Regions from separate parts of the Streptomyces sp. NPDC032745 genome, predicted to be linked through region 1. Evidence: predicted binding sites of a transcription regulator. Region 1 holds the regulator's gene; the other holds the start of a gene.
The links. Region 1 encodes HrcA, which represses chaperone genes, less so after heat shock. Its sites were predicted from a motif close to TTNGCACTCNGNNNNNCNGAGTGCNAA; they were not measured.
Positions count from the first base shown of each region.

Region 1 (8,946 bases):
CCGAAGGGGCCCTTGCGGGGCGGGTCAGGGTCACCACGGCGCCCTCCAGCAGGAACCCCCGCGGCTCCAGCGGGAACACCCGCCGCTTGCCGAAGCGGTCCTCCAGGGTCACCGTGCCCGCCTCGCAGGCCACCACCGCTCCGCAGAAGTCCGTACCGGCCACCTCGACCACCAGGTCCGGCTCGGCCGCCACCTCCGGTACGGCCTTGGGGCGCTTCCACTGCGGGGTCAGGTCGGGGGAGTACTCACGCATCCGGCCGACACTAGGAGAGGCGCGCCGATCACGCCTCCGACACGCCGAAACGGGCGGCCAGTGTGGCTCGTTGCGCACGCACGAAGCCCGCATCGACCACCGCTCCGTGACCCGGCACGTACAGTGCGTCGTCCCCGCCCAGCGACAGCAGCCGGTCCAGCGCGGCCGGCCACTGCGCCGGCACCGCGTCGCTGCCCGCCTGCGGCTCGCCCGACTCCTCGACGAGGTCCCCGCAGAACACCGTCTCGCGCTCGCCCGGAACGAACACCGCCAGGTCGTACCGGGTGTGCCCGGGCCCGACGTTGGCCAGCAGCACCTGCACCCCGCCCAGCTCCAGCGTCCATTCGCCCGACACGGAATGCCCCGGCACCACCAGCAGGTCCACCGCCTCGGCGGCCTCGGCCTCCGCGAGACCCTGCAGGACCGCACTGACGCGCAGCTCCTCCCGGCCCGTCGACAGCTCCGCGTCCAGCCCGACCGCCCCGTACACCTCGGCCCCGGCGAACGCCGCCACGCCCAGTACGTGATCGAAATGACCGTGCGTGAATGCGATATGCGTCACGCGCCGGCCGGTCAGCCGCTCCGCCTCGGCCCGCAGCTGCGTGCCTTCGCGTACGCACGAACCCGGGTCGATCAGGAGCACCGACTCGTCCCCCACCACCAGTCCCACGGTGCAGTCCCACACCGGGAGCCGTCGCCGTCCGGTCCGCCCGGTCAGCCGCTCCCAGCCCGCCTCTTCCCAACGCACGTCCATGCCGCGACGCTACCCTGGCGGGCCTCCCTTGCCAGGGTCTTACTACCCGGCCGTACACTGAGCGGGGGATCTCTGGCACTCGAACGATCAGAGTGCCAGTCGACAAGCAACGACCAAGACAACGGACCAGAACTGGAGGTGTGCGCGCGATGCTCAGCGAACGCAGACTCGAAGTGCTGCGCGCCATCGTCCAGGACTACGTCGGGACGGAGGAGCCGGTCGGCTCCAAGGCGCTCACCGAGCGGCACCGCCTCGGCGTCTCGCCCGCCACCGTGCGCAACGACATGGCCGTGCTGGAGGAGGAGGGCTACATCGCGCAGCCCCACACCAGCGCCGGCCGGATCCCCACGGACAAGGGCTACCGGCTCTTCGTCGACAAGCTGGCGGGGGTCAAGCCGCTGTCGACGCCCGAGCGCCGGGCCATCCAGAACTTCCTCGACGGGGCCGTCGACCTCGACGACGTGGTCGGCCGTACGGTGCGGCTGCTCGCGCAGCTCACCCGGCAGGTCGCCGTCGTCCAGTACCCGAGCCTGACCCGGTCCACGGTCCGGCACGTCGAACTGCTGTCGCTCGCTCCGGCCCGGCTCATGCTCGTGCTGATCACCGATACAGGACGGGTCGAGCAGCGGCTCGTCGACTGCCAGACGCCGTTCGGCGAGACCTCGCTCGCCGATCTGCGGGCGCGGCTCAACAGCCGGGTCGTCGGCCGCCGGTTCACGGACGTGCCGCAGCTCGTGCAGGACCTGCCGGAGTCGTTCGACCCGGATGACCGCAGCACGGTGTCGACCGTGCTCGCGACCCTGCTGGAGACGCTGGTAGAGGAGGCCGAGGAGCGGCTGATGATCGGCGGAACCGCCAATCTCACGCGCTTCGGACACGATTTTCCCCTGACGATCAGGCCGGTGCTCGAGGCGCTGGAGGAGCAGGTCGTGCTCCTCAAGCTGCTCGGCGAGGCCAACGAGTCGGGAATGGCCGTACGGATCGGGCATGAGAATGCCTACGAGGGACTGAACTCCACGTCCGTCGTCTCGGTCGGCTACGGTTCGGGCGGCGAAACTGTCGCCAAACTCGGCGTGGTCGGACCGACCCGCATGGACTACCCCGGAACGATGGGAGCGGTACGCGCAGTGGCACGTTACGTCGGACAGATCCTGGCGGAGTCGTAAGTGGCCACGGACTACTACGCCGTTCTCGGCGTGCGCCGCGACGCATCGCAGGACGAGATCAAGAAGGCCTTCCGCCGCCTCGCGCGCGAACTCCACCCGGACGTGAATCCGGATCCGAAGACGCAGGAGCGCTTCAAGGAGATCAACGCGGCCTACGAGGTGCTCTCGGACCCGCAGAAGAAGCAGGTCTACGACCTCGGCGGCGACCCGCTGTCCTCCTCGGGCGGTGGCGGCGCGGGCGGCTTCGGCGCGGGTGGCTTCGGCAACTTCTCCGACATCATGGACGCCTTCTTCGGCCAGGCCTCGCAGCGCGGACCGCGCTCGCGGACCCGCCGCGGCCAGGACGCCATGATCCGCCTCGACCTGGAGCTGGACGAGGCCGCCTTCGGCACGACCAAGGACATCCAGGTCGACACGGCCGTCGTCTGCACCACCTGCTCCGGCGAGGGAGCCGCCCCCGGCACCTCGGCGCAGACGTGTGACATGTGCCGTGGCCGCGGTGAGGTGTCGCAGGTCACCCGGTCCTTCCTGGGCCAGGTCATGACCTCGCGCCCCTGCCCGCAGTGCCAGGGCTTCGGCACCGTGGTTCCGACCCCGTGCCCCGAGTGCGCGGGCGACGGCCGGGTCCGCTCCCGCCGCAGCCTCACGGTCAAGATCCCTGCCGGTGTCGAGAACGGCACCCGGATCCAGCTCGCGGGCGAGGGCGAGGTCGGCCCCGGCGGCGGCCCCGCCGGCGACCTGTACGTGGAGATCCACGAGCTGTCGCACCCGACCTTCCAGCGGCGCGGGGACGACCTGCACTGCACGGTGACCATCCCCATGACGGCCGCGGCCCTCGGCACCAAGTGCCCGCTGGAGACGCTGGACGGCCTGGAGGAGATCGACATCCGCCCCGGCACCGGGTCGGGCCAGTCGATCCCGCTGCACGGGCGCGGTGTCACGCACCTGCGCGGCGGCGGCCGCGGCGACCTGATCGTCCACGTCGAGGTCACCACCCCGGGCAAGCTGGACGCCCAGCAGGAGGAGCTGCTGCGCCAGCTCGCCAAGCTGCGCGGCGAGGAGCGGCCCATGGGCCAGTTCGCGCCGGGTCAGCAGGGCCTGTTCAGCCGCCTGAAGGACGCCTTCAACGGCCGCTGACCGGCCCGCGAGCACGCGTACGAGCCCGGTCCGGGGATGCCCCGGACCGGGCTCGGCGCATTGATCCGGCCGCGCCCGCTGAAGCGGACTATGCCAGGCGAATGCCGTGATTCGGCCCGGTGAGCGGGACATGGCACGATGCAGTGCATGTCCTCCGCACCGAACGGTCTCTCCCCGTACCCGATCGTGCAGGCTCCCATGGCGGGCGGTGCCTCCTGTCCGCCGCTCGCCGCCGCCGTGTGCGAGGCGGGCGGGCTGGGCTTCCTGGCCGGCGGCTACAAGACCGCCGACGGCATGTACCAGGAGATCAAACGGCTGCGCGCGCTCACCCGGCGCCCGTTCGGCGTGAACCTCTTCATGCCGCAGACCGGCTACGTGGACCCGGCCGCCGTGGAGGCGTACCGCGGGCAGCTGGCCGGCGAGGCCAGCTGGTACGACATCTCCCTGGCCGACGAGGACATCATCGGCACCAGCGACGACGGCTACGACGCCAAGCTCGCGATCCTCCTCGAAGACCCCGTTCCCGTGGTCTCGTTCACCTTCGGCTGCCCCACGCCCGTGGTCCTCGCCTCCCTGCGCAAGGCGGGCACGTACTCGGTCGTCACCGTCACCTCGGTGGACGAGGCCCGCGCCGCACAGGCCGCGGGCGCCGACTCCGTCTGCGTCCAGGGCGTGGAGGCCGGCGGCCACCAGGGCACCCACCGCGACGACCCGCAGGCCGACGGCACGGCGGGCGTGGGCCTGCTCGCGCTGGTGGCGCAGGTGCGGGAGGCCGTGGCCCTCCCGATCATCGCGGCGGGCGGCCTGATGCGCGGCTCGCAGATCGCGGCGCTGCTGGCGGCGGGCGCGGAGGCGGCGCAGCTCGGCACCGCGTTCCTGGCCTGCCCCGAATCGGGGGCGCACCCGCTGCACAAGAAGGCGCTGACGGACCCCCTGTTCGCCCACACGGAGCTGACCAGGGCGTTCTCGGGGCGGCCGGCCCGCGGCCTGGTGAACCGCTTCATGCGGGAGCACGGGCCGTACGCCCCGGCCGCGTACCCGCAGATCCACCACATGACCGCCGGGCTGCGCAAGGCCGCCGCCGCGGCCGGGGACCCGCAGGGCATGGCCCTGTGGGCGGGCCAGGGGCACCGGCTGGCGCGGGCCCTGCCCGCGGGGGAGCTGGTGGAGGTGCTGGCGGCCGAACTGGCCGAGGCCCAGAGTGCGTTGAAGGCAATGCAGAAGAGGAGTACGTCATGACCGCCCCCGTGTTCGTGGTCGAAGAGGTCCCCGCGGGGCCGGAGTTCGTGCTCGACGGCCCGGAGGGCCGGCACGCGGTCTCCGTGAAACGGCTGAACCCGGGCGAGGACGTGGTCCTCACCGACGGGCGCGGTCACTGGACGGAGGGCGTGGTCAAGGCCGCCGAGGGCAAGGACCGGCTGGTCGTCACGGACCTGCACGCCATCGAGGAGGAGCCGGAGCCGGCCGTCCGGATCACGGTCGTCCAGGCCCTGCCCAAGGGGGACCGCGGCGAGCTCGCCGTCGAGACCATGACCGAGACCGGCGTGGACGCGATCGTCCCCTGGCAGGCCTCGCGCTGCATCACCCAGTGGCGCGGCGACCGCGGCGCCAAGTCCCTGGCCAAGTGGCGGGCCACGGCCCGGGAGGCGGGCAAGCAGTCCCGCCGGGTCCGCTTCCCCGAGGTGGCGGAGGCCATGTCCACGAAGCAGGTCGCGGCGCTGCTGGCCGGCGCCGACCTGGCGATGGTCCTCCACGAGGACCGGGACGCGCCCTCGGGGGCCCTGGCCACGGCCGAGCTCCCGGCCGGGGGCTCCATCGTCCTGGTCGTCGGACCGGAGGGCGGGGTCTCCCCGGAGGAGCTGGCCGTCTTCGCGGAAGCCGGCGCCCACCCCTACCGCCTGGGCTCCTCGGTCCTGCGCACCTCCACCGCCGGCACCGCGGCGACGGCGGTCCTGCTGGCGCGCACCGGCCGCTGGTCCTGAAAACGCGTATGAGGCCGCCGACGGCGCCGGTTACGATGCCGGAGCTGATCAACGTCGGCGTCGACGGCCCGTCAACGCCACTGTCACGGAAGGCGGAGCAATGGCCGGGGAACCGCAGGCGGACTGCCTGTTCTGCAAGATCGTCGCGGGGAACATCCCGGCGACCGTGGTCCGGGAGACCGAGACGACGTTCGCCTTCCGGGACATCAACCCGCAGGCGCCCACGCACGTCCTCGTGATCCCGCGCGTGCACTACCCGGACGCCGCCTCGCTCGCCGCCGCCGAGCCGGCCGTCGCCGCCGACCTGCTGCGCGTGGCCGGAGAGATCGCCGCCGAGGAGAAGATCGACGGCCACGGCTACCGGATCGTGTTCAACACCGGCGCCGGCGCAGGCCAGACCGTGTTCCACGCGCACGCGCACGTCCTCGGCGGGCGCGGCCTCCAGTGGCCCCCCGGATAGACCGTGTCCGTACGAGAGTTCGTGGTGCTGGGTACCGCCAGTCAGGTGCCCACCCGCCACCGCAACCACAACGGCTACCTCCTGCGCTGGGACGGCGAGGGCATCCTCTTCGACCCGGGCGAGGGCACCCAGCGCCAGATGCTCCGCGCCGGGGTGGCCGCGCACGACATCAACCGGATCTGCATCACCCACTTCCACGGTGACCACAGCCTCGGCCTCGCCGGGGTGATCCAGCGCATCAACCTGGACAGGGTCCCGCACCCCGTCACCGCGCACTACCCGGCCTCCGGGCAGAAGTTCTTCGAACGGCTCCGCTACGCCACCGCCTACCGGGAGACCGTCCCGCTCCGCGAGGAACCCGTGGCCGAGGACGGGACGCTGGCCCAGGGGCCCTCGTACACCCTCGAGGCCCGCAGGCTCTCGCACCCGGTCGAGTCCTTCGGCTACCGGCTCACCGAGCCCGACGGGCGCCGGATGGTGCCCGGACTGCTCGCGCAGCACGGGATCAAGGGGCCCGACGTGGGCCGGATCCAGCGCGAGGGGCAGCTGGGCGGGATCACGCTCGACGACGTCAGCGAGCACAAGCCGGGGCAGAGCTTCGCCTTCGTCATGGACACCCGGCTGTGTCCCGGCGTGGACGAGCTCGCCGCGGGCTGCGACATGCTGGTGATCGAGTCCACGTTCCTCGACGAGGACGAGGCGCTGGCCACCGACCACGGGCACCTCACCGCCGGCCAGGCGGCCCGCGTCGCGCGCGACGCGGGCGTACGGCACCTGGTGCTGACACACTTCTCGCAGCGCTACGGAGACCCGCAGGAGTTCGAACGCCAGGCCCGCGCGGCCGGCTTCGAGGGCGAACTGACGATCGCCGCGGACCTCGTACGGGTCCCCCTGCCCAAGCGAGGCTAGCGGGACCGCTCGCGCTCCCGGTCGCGGGAGCGGCGGGCCGCCGGGGAGAGCAGCAGCACCCGGCGCGGGGTGCGGCGTACGCGGACGGACGCGCCCGCCGGCTGCGGTCCGGTCGCGGGGCCGGGCCGGACCGCCGTGGCCGGGGTGCCGCCGCGGCGGACCGGCTCCTCGGCCGGACCCGGCCCGCGCCCGCCGGCGCGCAGTGCGACCGCGGTCATCGGGCCGGCCACCACCAGCAGCAGCGCGCCCAGCACCAGCCCCATGCCCCGGAAGCCGAACCCCTCGGCGAGCAGGCTGCCCGCCACGGGCCCGCATGCCGTGCCCAGCGAGGAGGCGGAGCCGGCGAGCACCGCCCAGCGGCCGCGCGCGTCCAGGGCCGCCGCGAGGCCGATCAGGTACGAGAGGACGACCGGGTAGACCGCGTTCCACAGGATCTCCCCGGCGGCGAAACCGGCGAGCCCGTCCGCGGACGCGGTCAGCACCACGCAGCCGGCGATGGCCGCCGTGCCCGCGCCGATCGGGACCGCCCGCCCCAGCCGGGCCCCGAACGCGGAGGCGGCCGTGACCCCGAGCAGGCCCGCGCCCAGCGCCACCGCGAAGACGGCGCCGAGCGTGGCCTCGGGCAGGCCCGCCTGCTCGGCGCCGATCCGGCCGCTGACGCCCCACAGGGCCTCCTGGGTCAGCGACCAGAGCAGCAGGCAGCCCGCCAGCACCGCCCCGGCGCGCGGGTACGGCAGCCGCCCGGAGCCCCGTACGGCGGGGCCCGGGCGGGTGGGCCCGCCGAGGCGGCCGGTCGCGGGCCAGGCCAGGGCCGCGACCAGGGCGATGGCCGCGAACGGCAGCGCGTGCCCGCCGCCGAGACGCGGCAGGGTCAGGTACAGGGCCCCCGCGGTCGCCGAGACCGACAGCAGCCCGAGGGAGGAGGTGCGGTGCGGATCGCGCTGCCCGGCGATCCCCGAGGCGGCCACGGCGGTGGCGGTTCCGGAGCCGAAGCCGCCGACCACCACGCCCGCGACCACCAGCGGCAGCAGCGTGGTCGCGGCCGCCGTGCCGTAGCCGAGGGCGGCGAGCAGCAGTCCGAGCCGGGCCAGCGGGCGCTGTCCGTGACGGGGGATGCGGGAGGCCAGGGTGAGTCCGGCCGTGGCGGAGCCGAGCAGCAGCGCCGTGCCGACGAGCCCCGCCTGCGCGGGACTCAGCGGGAGATGGGCGTCGAGCCGTCCGACGACGGTGGGAAGCAGGTACGGGGCGACGTAGCCGGCCGTGAAGAGGGCCACCAGGGGCCAGGCGGCGGGCGGCGCGGAGGTGTTGTCGGACACGGCTGTTCCCGGTGGTGCTCAGGTGCGGCGAGAGGATCCGCGGAGCCGCGGCGCCTTTGTCTATCAAGTGGTTCACGATGCGGAGAAGAGCGACCCGATCGTGATCTGCGACACACTGTGTTTGGGCCTGCCGGGGGAGGGCAGGGTTGGCAGCTTTCCGCCGCATTACCCGCAGGCAGAAACGACCCTTCGCATCAAACGGGGAGTACACCGTGACCAGTCGGGACAGCACCACCACTCTCACCCCGGCCGTGGACCCGCTCGGTCCGCTGCGGGACCCGCAGGAACCGTGGTGCGACGTGTTCCTGACCGGCACGGTCTTCCTGGACATCATCTTCACCGGCCTCGACTCCGCCCCGGTACGCGGTACGGAGTCCTGGGCGCGCGGCATGGGCTCCAGCCCCGGGGGAGTGGCCAACATGGCCACCGCGCTGGCCCGGCTCGGCCTGCGGACCTCGCTGGCCGCGGCGTTCGGCGACGACCACTACGGCGAGTACTGCTGGGACGCGCTCGAGCAGGGCGAGGGCATCGACCTGTCGATGTCGCGGACCATCCCCGGCTGGCACAGCCCGGTCACGGTCTCGATGGCGTACGAGGGCGAGCGCACGATGGTCTCGCACGGCCACGAGGCCCCGCCCCCGGCGGCCCCCGGGCCGTTCCCGCAGTGCCCGCCGCGCACCCGGGCAGCCGTGGCCTCGCTGGGCCCGGGGCGGACGGACCCGTGGATCGCGGAGGCGGCGCGGCGCGGATCGCGGATCTTCGCGGACGTGGGGTGGGACGAGAGCGGGCGCTGGGACCTGGGGGACCTGCCGGACCTGGAGCACTGCGAGGCCTTCCTGCCGAACGCGGGTGAGGCCATGCGGTACACGCGGACCGACTGCCCGAGGGCGGCGGCGCGGGCGCTGGCGCAGAAGGTGCCGCTCGCGGTGGTGACGATGGGCCCGGAGGGCGCGTACGCGGTGGACGGGC
Region 1 is NZ_JBVING010000004.1:150,959-159,904, reverse strand. Features, by position in the region: gene ACZ5WG_RS12010 (DUF3097 domain-containing protein) at 1-253, opposite strand, end outside; gene ACZ5WG_RS12005 (MBL fold metallo-hydrolase) at 282-1,007, opposite strand; gene hrcA (heat-inducible transcriptional repressor HrcA) at 1,157-2,173, shown strand; gene dnaJ (molecular chaperone DnaJ) at 2,174-3,310, shown strand; gene ACZ5WG_RS11990 (nitronate monooxygenase) at 3,458-4,549, shown strand; gene ACZ5WG_RS11985 (16S rRNA (uracil(1498)-N(3))-methyltransferase) at 4,546-5,292, shown strand; gene ACZ5WG_RS11980 (histidine triad nucleotide-binding protein) at 5,393-5,752, shown strand; gene ACZ5WG_RS11975 (ribonuclease Z) at 5,756-6,661, shown strand; gene ACZ5WG_RS11970 (MFS transporter) at 6,658-7,977, opposite strand; gene ACZ5WG_RS11965 (carbohydrate kinase family protein) at 8,190-8,946, shown strand, end outside.

Region 2 (8,946 bases), on a different contig from region 1:
CCCCGTCCACGTCTACCGCACCGCCCTGCACGGCTTCGCCGCCCCGCTCAGCCCCGGCCAGGTCGCGGCCCTGCACGCGCTGCCGGGCGTCGAGACCATCGCGGAGGACGGGACGGCCTCGGCGGGCTGACGGGCTGACGGGCTCCCGGCCGTTGCGCCTCCCTGCCCGCGACTTAGGGTGAGGTCGATCAACTCATCGGTTGATCGGGGGAGTCGGGGGGAGACCGATGAACAGCGCGACCGAGGTGTTCCAGCCCCTGCGGGAGGACGATCCTCAGACCGTTGCCGGCTACCGCCTCGCGGCCCGGCTCGGCGCGGGCGGCATGGGCCGGGTCTACCTGTCGCACACCCAGGGCGGCCGCCCTGTGGCGATCAAAGTGGTGCGGCCGGAACTGGCCGAGGACCCGGCGTTCCGGCGGCGGTTCCGCCGGGAGGTGGAGGCGGCCCGGCGGGTTAGGGGTGCGTACACCGCCGAACTGATCGACGCCGACGTGGAGGGAACGCCGCCCTGGCTGGCCACCGTGTACGTGCCGGGGCCCTCGCTGTCGGAGGCCGTGGCCCGGCGCGGACCGCTGCCGGTGCCCGCGGTGCTGTGGCTGGTGGCCGGGGTGGCCGAGGCCCTGGAGGTCATCCACCGTGCGGGGATCGTGCACCGCGATCTGAAGCCGTCGAACGTGCTGCTGGCCGCCGATGGGCCCCGGGTCATCGATTTCGGCATCTCGCTGGCGTCCGGTACCACCTCGCCCACCGCCACGGGCAGCGCCATCGGCACACCCCAGTTCATGGCCCCCGAGCAGGCGCTGGCAGGCGAGACCACGGCGGCCACCGATGTCTTCGCTCTGGGCCAGACGGCGGCGTTCGCCGCGTTGGGCGAGCCGTTGTACGGAGACGGCCCCTCCGTGAGCGTGCTGTTCCGGATCGTGCACTCCGACCCCGACCTGTCCCGGCTGCCGGAGTCGCTGCGTCCGCTGATCGCCCGGTGTCTGGCAGCCGATCCGGAGGATCGCGCCACCCCGGCGGAGATCGTGGCGTGGTGCAGGCAGCGGCTGGGCAAAGACGCAGACGCGGGCGGTGGTCCGGCCGTCTGGCGGGAGGTGGCGGGGCCGGAGCCGGTGGTCCCTGCTCCGGTCCCGCACCCCACGTCGGTCCACACACGGGCCCTGGACCCGCAGCCGCCGGGGCCGTCCCAGACGGCCTGGCAGCCGCCGAGGACTACGCCGCTCACGCCGGAGGAGCGGCGCGGGCGCAGGCGGCGTACCGCTGTGATCGTCACTGCGGTGGTGACGGTGTCGGCCGTCCTGCTGACCGGTCTGGCCTGGACGGTCATGGACGCGGCGGACCGGGTGCGCGAACGGAACGCGGCCGCAGCCACGTCCCCCGGCCCGGCGAGTGGCGGCAAGGCCACCGGAGCCGCCGGGCCCGGCGGATCGGCATCGAGTACGCCCAAGGCCTCCAAGCCGCCCGCGCCCATCCCCTTCCCCCAGGTCCGGCTGGACGAGAAGAACTCGATCGGCATCAAGGACCCGGTCAGGCGGGAGGACCGCACGGGGGACATCCGCCTGGAGTGCGAGAAGAAGAGCTGTGCGCTGGCGAGCGACACGAGCGTCATCACACAGCTGTACGCCGACCCCGGCACCGGCAGCCTCGACACGTGCGGCCTCCTCACGAAGGCCGCCACGCAGCACACGCTCCCACTCGCCGCATCGGCGCCCGGTACCGAGATCTGTGTCCGGCACCCCTCTGGAGACATCGCGCTGCTCGTGATCCAGATCAAGTCGGTCGTGCGGCTGAACGGCCTGCCCGACTGGATCACCGCGGACATGACGGTCTGGCGCGCGTCCTGACGGCGGTGCGGCGGGGTCAGCCGCGGGCGGCCCCGATGAAGGCGCGGATCAGGCCGGGGTCCTTCACGCCGCGCTCCCGCTCGACCCCGCTGGACACGTCCACGCCCCAGGCGCCGGTGGTCTCCACGGCCTCCCGGACGTTGCCCGGGGTCAGCCCGCCGGCCAGCAGCCAGCGGCCCTCCGGGGCGGTGAACTCCGCCGAGCCCCAGTTCCACGGCTTGCCGGAGCCGGGGTCGGGCGCGTCGAGCAGCAGCAGGTCCTCCCCGTACTCCCCGCAGCGCTTCACGTGTTCGGCGGTGGCCCGCAGCAGGGTCCGCCCCTCGGCGCGCAGCGCCTCGTAGTACTCGGGCCCCTCGTCCCCGTGCAGCTGGACTCCCCGTACGCCGCTCTCCTCGGTCAGCCGCCGGACCTCCTCGACCGGCTGCCCGCGGAACACCCCGACGGTCAGCACCGAGTCCGGCACCTCGGCGGCCAGCGCCCGCGCCGTGGCGGCGTCGACGGTACGCGGACTCCCCGGCGCGAAGACGAACCCGACGGCATCGGCCCCGGCGGCCACGGCCACGTCGACGTCCGACCCGGTTTTCAACCCGCAGATCTTCACGAACAGCTCGCTCATCCCCCCAGTCAACCAAACCGCCCTGTTGGGTGGTGATCCGTCTCGGCACCCGGGCGCGGCCACCCACGCGCCGCTAGCCTGGAACGGGGCTCACGCCCAGTGCACGGCACGCCACGCGGAGGATCACGGTGACGATCATGATCGAACGGGCCACACCGATAGAGCAGGCGGCACCGCCGACATTCGAGACGCTCCTGCGCACGGTTGCGGAGATGGACACGCCAGACGGCTATAAGGCCGAGCTCATCCGGGGGAAGATCATCGTGTCGCCGTTCTCCAAGCTGCGCTACTCCCGTCGCATGCGTCTTTTGCGCGAGCAGCTCCAGGCCCACGTCCCCGAGGGGCAATTCGCGGACACCTCGCCCTTCCTCTTCCGGTTCGAGGCAGCGGAGCGCGGCTACGGACCAGACCTCTACGTCGCGGACGAGGCGGCCTTCGAGCAGGAGGGGCTGCACGCGGACGGAGCGGCCCTGTCACTGGTCGGAGAGTTCACGTCCGTCTCCACCAGGGACGCGGACTGGAACGAGAAGCTCGACGTGTACGGCCGGCTCGTGCCCGTCCACCTGGTCGTCGACATGCAGGACTCGGAGATCACCTGCTTCTGGGACCCCTCGCCGCACGGATACCGCTCCCGTACGACGGTGTCCTTCGGGGAGCCCCTGCAGGTCCCCGAGCCGTTCGGGTTCGCGCTCGACACCACCGGTTTCTAGAGGACCGGGAAACGCCCGAGGGCGGCACCCCCCGTGTGGGGAGTGCCGCCCTCGGTCGAAGAACAGCCGATCAGCCAGGGGCCGATCAGAAGTCCATGTCACCGCCCGGCATGCCGCCGCCGGCCGGGGCGCCGGCCTTCTCGGGCTTGTCGGCGATGACGGCCTCGGTCGTCAGGAACAGCGCGGCGATGGACGCGGCGTTCTGCAGGGCAGAGCGCGTGACCTTCGCCGGGTCGATGATGCCCTCGGCGATCATGTCCACGTACTCGCCGGTCGCGGCGTTCAGGCCCCAGCCGACGGTCAGGTTGCGGACCTTCTCCACGACGACGCCACCCTCGAGACCACCGTTGACGGCGATCTGCTTGAGCGGGGCCTCCAGGGCGAGCTTCACGGCGTTGGCGCCGGTCGCCTCGTCACCCGACAGGTCGAGCTTCTCGAAGACCACGGAGGCCTGGAGCAGGGCCACGCCACCACCGGCGACGATGCCCTCCTCGACGGCCGCCTTCGCGTTGCGAACGGCGTCCTCGATGCGGTGCTTGCGCTCCTTGAGCTCCACCTCGGTCGCGGCGCCGGCCTTGATGACGGCCACGCCGCCGGCCAGCTTCGCGAGGCGCTCCTGGAGCTTCTCGCGGTCGTAGTCCGAGTCGGAGTTCTCGATCTCGGCGCGGATCTGGTTGACGCGACCCTGAACCTGGTCGCTGTCACCGGAGCCGTCGACGATCGTGGTCTCGTCCTTGGAGATGACGACCTTGCGGGCGCGGCCGAGCAGGTCGAGGCCCGCGTTCTCGAGCTTGAGGCCGACCTCCTCGGAGATGACCGTGCCGCCCGTGAGGATGGCGATGTCGCCGAGCATGGCCTTGCGGCGGTCGCCGAAGCCCGGAGCCTTGACGGCGACGGAGCGGAAGGTGCCGCGGATCTTGTTGACGACCAGGGTCGACAGGGCCTCGCCCTCGACGTCCTCGGCGATGATCAGCAGCGGCTTGCCGGACTGCATGACCTTCTCGAGCAGCGGAAGGAGGTCCTTCACGTTGCCGATCTTGGAGTTGACGATCAGGATGTACGGGTCGTCCAGGGACGCCTCCATACGCTCCATGTCGGTGGCGAAGTACGCCGAGATGTAGCCCTTGTCGAAGCGCATGCCCTCGGTGAGCTCGAGCTCCAGACCGAAGGTCTGGGACTCCTCGACGGTGATGACGCCTTCCTTGCCGACCTTGTCCATGGCCTCGGCGATGAGCTCGCCGATCTGGGTGTCGGCGGCGGAGATGGAGGCCGTGGAAGCGATCTGCTCCTTGGTCTCGACATCCTTCGCCTGGTCGAGCAGGGCGGCGGAGACGGCCTCGACGGCCTTCTCGATGCCGCGCTTGAGGGCCATCGGGTTGGCACCGGCGGCCACGTTGCGCAGGCCCTCGCGGACGAGCGCCTGGGCGAGAACGGTGGCGGTGGTCGTACCGTCGCCGGCGACGTCGTCCGTCTTCTTGGCGACTTCCTTGACCAGCTCGGCGCCGATCTTCTCGTACGGGTCCTCGAGCTCGATCTCCTTGGCGATGGAGACACCATCGTTGGTGATCGTGGGGGCGCCCCACTTCTTCTCAAGGACGACGTTGCGACCCTTGGGGCCAAGGGTGACCTTGACGGCGTCGGCGAGCTGGTTCATCCCGCGCTCGAGACCGCGCCGGGCCTCCTCGTCGAACGCAATGATCTTGGCCATCTGAAGTGGTCCTCCAGGACTGGGGTTCCCCCTGCACCGTCGGTACGGGGGGAGGGCTGGATTGCTCCGGACCGCGCCCGCGCCCGCGACGGACGGCCTGCGTGCCCGGCGGTTCCTTCCCGCCGGACCCTGCGGGCCTCACCGACCCGGTCCTGTGTAGTAGCACTCTCGGCACGAGAGTGCTAACGCCAATGATTAGCACTCGACCCCCTCGAGTGCAAGCGGCTTGGGGGAACGCCGGGCCGCCGCCCGCGTCGGCGCCCGGACATGCGTCGAGGGCCCACATCCCTCCTCAAGGATGTGGACCCTCGTGCGTCATGCGTCGGTGGTCGATCGCGCCGGGGCTAGACGGCGAGCTTGACCATGTCCGCCTGCGGACCCTTCTGACCCTGCGAGATCTCGAACTCGACCCGCTGACCCTCTTCAAGGGTGCGGTACCCGTCCATCTGGATGGCGCTGTAGTGGACGAACACATCCGCACCACCGTCGACCGCGATGAAGCCGTAGCCCTTCTCCGCGTTGAACCACTTGACGGTGCCCTGAGCCATGCCTAACTCCCCTATTACTGGCCCTTGCGCAGGACCGCACTTCGCGGTCCCGGGTCAGAACTTGCGCCGGAACGCCTCGACCGGGGCTGAATGTATCTGCACCGCTGCTGTCTGCAACAGGTCAATCCGACGAGAAATCTGGACACGGGGATACATTGAAATAGAGTGAAAATTTGGCATATTGCCGGGCAACTCGGACCCGGCATATCTCGCCAAAGCCTCATAACGCGCTTGCATATTGACTCAATGTCAACCCTCACGCGACCCGCTCATATGCGGCGGGCAAGTCCAGCGGAGGGGACTTCCCCAACCCTACCGCGCCCAACCAAGCAGAATTACCCCCTCCGCTTTTACCGGAGGGGGTAATTCAGGGGTTCTTGCGTCAGCAGCCGCCGGCGACGGCGGGAATGATCGAGACGCCCGCGCCGTCCGGCGTCACCGCGTCCAGGCCGCCCTCGAAGCGCACGTCGTCGTCGTTGACGTACACGTTCACGAAGCGGCGCAGCTTGCCCTGGTCGTCCAGGACGCGCGCAGCGATGCCCGGGTGGTTCGCCTCCAGGGAGGCGATGACCTCGGAGAGCTTCGCGCCCTCGGCGGTGACCTCGGCCTGGCCGCCGGTGTAGGTGCGCAGGATGGTGGGGATGCGGACGTTGACGCTCATGGCGCTACTGCCTTTCCGGGTGTCGGGGAGAGATCAGACCAGGCCGGCGGCGCGGAACGCGTCCAGGCTGGGGCGGATGGTGGCGGTCTGCCCGCTGTCCGCGGCCACCGCCTCCAGGGTCTTGAGGCCGTCACCGGTGTTCAGGACCACCGTGGTCAGCGCCGGGTCGAGCTGCCCGTTCTCGATGAGCTTCTTGGTCACGCCGACGGTCACGCCGCCCGCGGTCTCGGCGAAGATGCCCTCGGTCTGCGCGAGGATCTTGATCGCCTCGACGACCTGCTCGTCGGTCACGTCCTCGACGTAGCCGCCGGTGCGGCGCGCGATGTCCAGGACGTACGGGCCGTCGGCCGGGTTGCCGATGGCCAGCGACTTGGCGATGGTGTTCGGCTTCTGCGGGCGGACCACGTCGTGGCCGGCCTTGAAGGCGGTCGAGACCGGGGAGCAGCCCTCGGCCTGGGCACCGAAGATCTTGTACGGCTTGTCCTCGACCAGGCCGAGCTTGATCAGCTCCTGCAGACCCTTGTCGATCTTCGTCAGCTGCGAGCCGGACGCGATCGGGATCACGATCTGGTCGGGCAGCTGCCAGCCGAGCTGCTCGCAGATCTCGTACGCGAGCGTCTTGGAACCCTCGCCGTAGTAGGGGCGCAGGTTGACGTTGACGAAGCCCCAGCCCTCGCCCAGCGGGTCGCCGATGAGCTCGGAGCAGAACCGGTTGACGTCGTCGTAGTTGCCCTCGATGCCGACCAGGTCGCCGCCGTACACACCGGCCATGACGACCTTGCCCTGCTCCAGGTCGTGCGGGATGAACACGCAGGAGCGGAAGCCGGCCCGGGCTGCCGCGGCGCCGACGGCGCCGGCCAGGTTGCCGGTGGAGGAGCAGGACAGGGTGGTGAAGCCGAAGGCGCGGGCCGCCTCGACGGCGATGGCCACGACGCGGTCCTTGAAGGAGTGCGTCGGGTTGCCGGAGTCGTCCTTGACGTACAGCTTGCCGGTGACGCCGAGCTCCTTGGCCAGGTTGGCCGCGTCCACGAGCTTGGTGAAGCCCGGGTTCAGGCTCGGCTTGGAAGCCACGTCCGCGGGGACCGGCAGCAGTGGGGCGTAGCGCCAGATGTTGTTCGGGCCGGCCTCGATCGCGGCGCGCAGGGCTTCGGGGTCCCCGGTGGGGAGGTCGTAGGCGACTTCCAGAGGTCCGAAGCACTCGACGCAGGCGAAGATGGGTCCGAGCTCGAAGCGGGTACCGCACTCACGACACGAGAGGCCGGTGGCAGGTCCGAGATCGACAGAGGTGGCAACAGTCTGTGCAGCCATGATGGCGAGGCCCTTTCTCCTCATCTTCCCCATGGCGCACTTCGCCATGAGACGGAATTGGCACCTTCCCTAGCCGGGGACCCCGCTGCTTGCTGCAAGCAGGCGCGAGAACCGACTGGAGGGTTGCCGGGGCTTCAACGGGCCGTGTCCCTCTGCCCCTCTGGATGAGCGGTATGGCACCGGGCCGCGCGCTCCATGGCGCGTCCGGGCGTTTGTACGCGGGGACCCCCGGCATGCGGTGGTCCTTCGCGTTGTTCAAGACTGTAACGGAAGGTCCGGATGGTTGAGACAGCCGTCCGAACCGCGAGATGGATCACTTTTCGGCTGAAACCGCCGAGGGCGAACGAGGAAACAGGGAGTGCCGAACGTGCTGGAAGAGGTGGAGCGCTGGTTTGCGGACCGCTCCTGGTCCGCGGCCGACCGACCGCTCGACCAGCTGCTTTCCGCCAAGCGGGCGGCAGGCACCACGGTCAGCGTCGTCCTGCCCGCGCTCGACGAAGAGGAGACGGTCGGCGCCATCGTCGAGGTGATCCGGCGGGATCTGATCGACGGGCTGCCGGTGCCGCTGGTCGACGAACTGGTGGTGGTCGACTCCGGTTCCGCCGACCGGACCGCAGAGGTGGCCGCGAAGGCCGGTGCCCGTGTGGTGCACCGCGACGACATCCTGCCGCGGATCCCCGCCGTGCACGGCAAGGGCGAGGTGCTGTGGCGCTCGCTGCTGGCGACCACCGGCGACATCGTCTGCTTCGTGGACGCCGACCTGCGGGACTTCTCCTCCGCCTTCGTGTCCGGGATCGTCGGCCCGCTGCTGACCGAGCCGGACGTGCAGTTCGTCAAGGCGATGTACGACCGCCCCCTGGCGGGCTCCCCCGGCCAGGGGGGCCGGGTGACCGAGCTGGTCGCCCGTCCGCTCCTCAACCTGCACTGGCCGCAGCTGGCCGGCTTCGTGCAGCCGCTGGGCGGCGAGTACGCCGTGCGCCGCACCCTGCTGGAACGTTTGCCCTTCCCCGTCGGGTACGGCGTCGAGCTCGGCCTGCTGGTCGACGCGCTGCACACCGTCGGGCTGGACGCGCTGGCCCAGGTGGACGTCGGCGTACGGCTCCACCGCCATCAGGACGGCCAGGCGCTGGGCCGGATGGCCGCGGCGATCTACCGCACGGCGCAGCTGCGGCTCGCGCGCGGGCACTCCCCCGGCCACCGCCGGGGGTACCCCCGGGTACGGCCGGAGCTGACGCAGTTCGAGCGCGGGCCGAACGGGTTCGTGCCGCGGACGTACTCCGTGGACACCGAGGAGCGGCCGCCGATGACCGAGGTCAAGGAGTACTCCGGCCGCAGGGTGGCGTGAGGGAACTGACGTTTGAGCGGGCAGGCCCCGGGCTAGGTTCGCGGCATGGCTTCCCAGGTACTCGTTGCAGCGAACCGCGGCCCGCTCTCCTACCTCCTCTCCGACGACGGCACACTCACGGCCCGGCGCGGCGGGGGCGGTCTCGTGTCCGGCCTCTCCGCCGCGCTCGCCCGGCAGCCGGAGGCGCTGTGGATCTGCGCGGCGCT
Region 2 is NZ_JBVING010000006.1:44,066-53,011, reverse strand. Features, by position in the region: gene ACZ5WG_RS17260 (protease inhibitor I9 family protein) at 1-130, shown strand, start outside; gene ACZ5WG_RS17255 (serine/threonine-protein kinase) at 228-1,844, shown strand; gene ACZ5WG_RS17250 (phosphoribosylanthranilate isomerase) at 1,861-2,460, opposite strand; gene ACZ5WG_RS17245 (Uma2 family endonuclease) at 2,673-3,170, shown strand; gene groL (chaperonin GroEL) at 3,256-4,878, opposite strand; gene ACZ5WG_RS17235 (cold-shock protein) at 5,223-5,426, opposite strand; gene ACZ5WG_RS17230 (MoaD/ThiS family protein) at 5,809-6,087, opposite strand; gene thrC (threonine synthase) at 6,121-7,395, opposite strand; SAM riboswitch class I at 7,413-7,566, opposite strand; gene ACZ5WG_RS17220 (glucosyl-3-phosphoglycerate synthase) at 7,763-8,740, shown strand; gene ACZ5WG_RS17215 (alpha,alpha-trehalose-phosphate synthase (UDP-forming)) at 8,786-8,946, shown strand, end outside.
Region 2: groL (chaperonin GroEL) is a predicted target of HrcA. The motif match lies at 5,038-5,064, and genes of this name have one in related genera.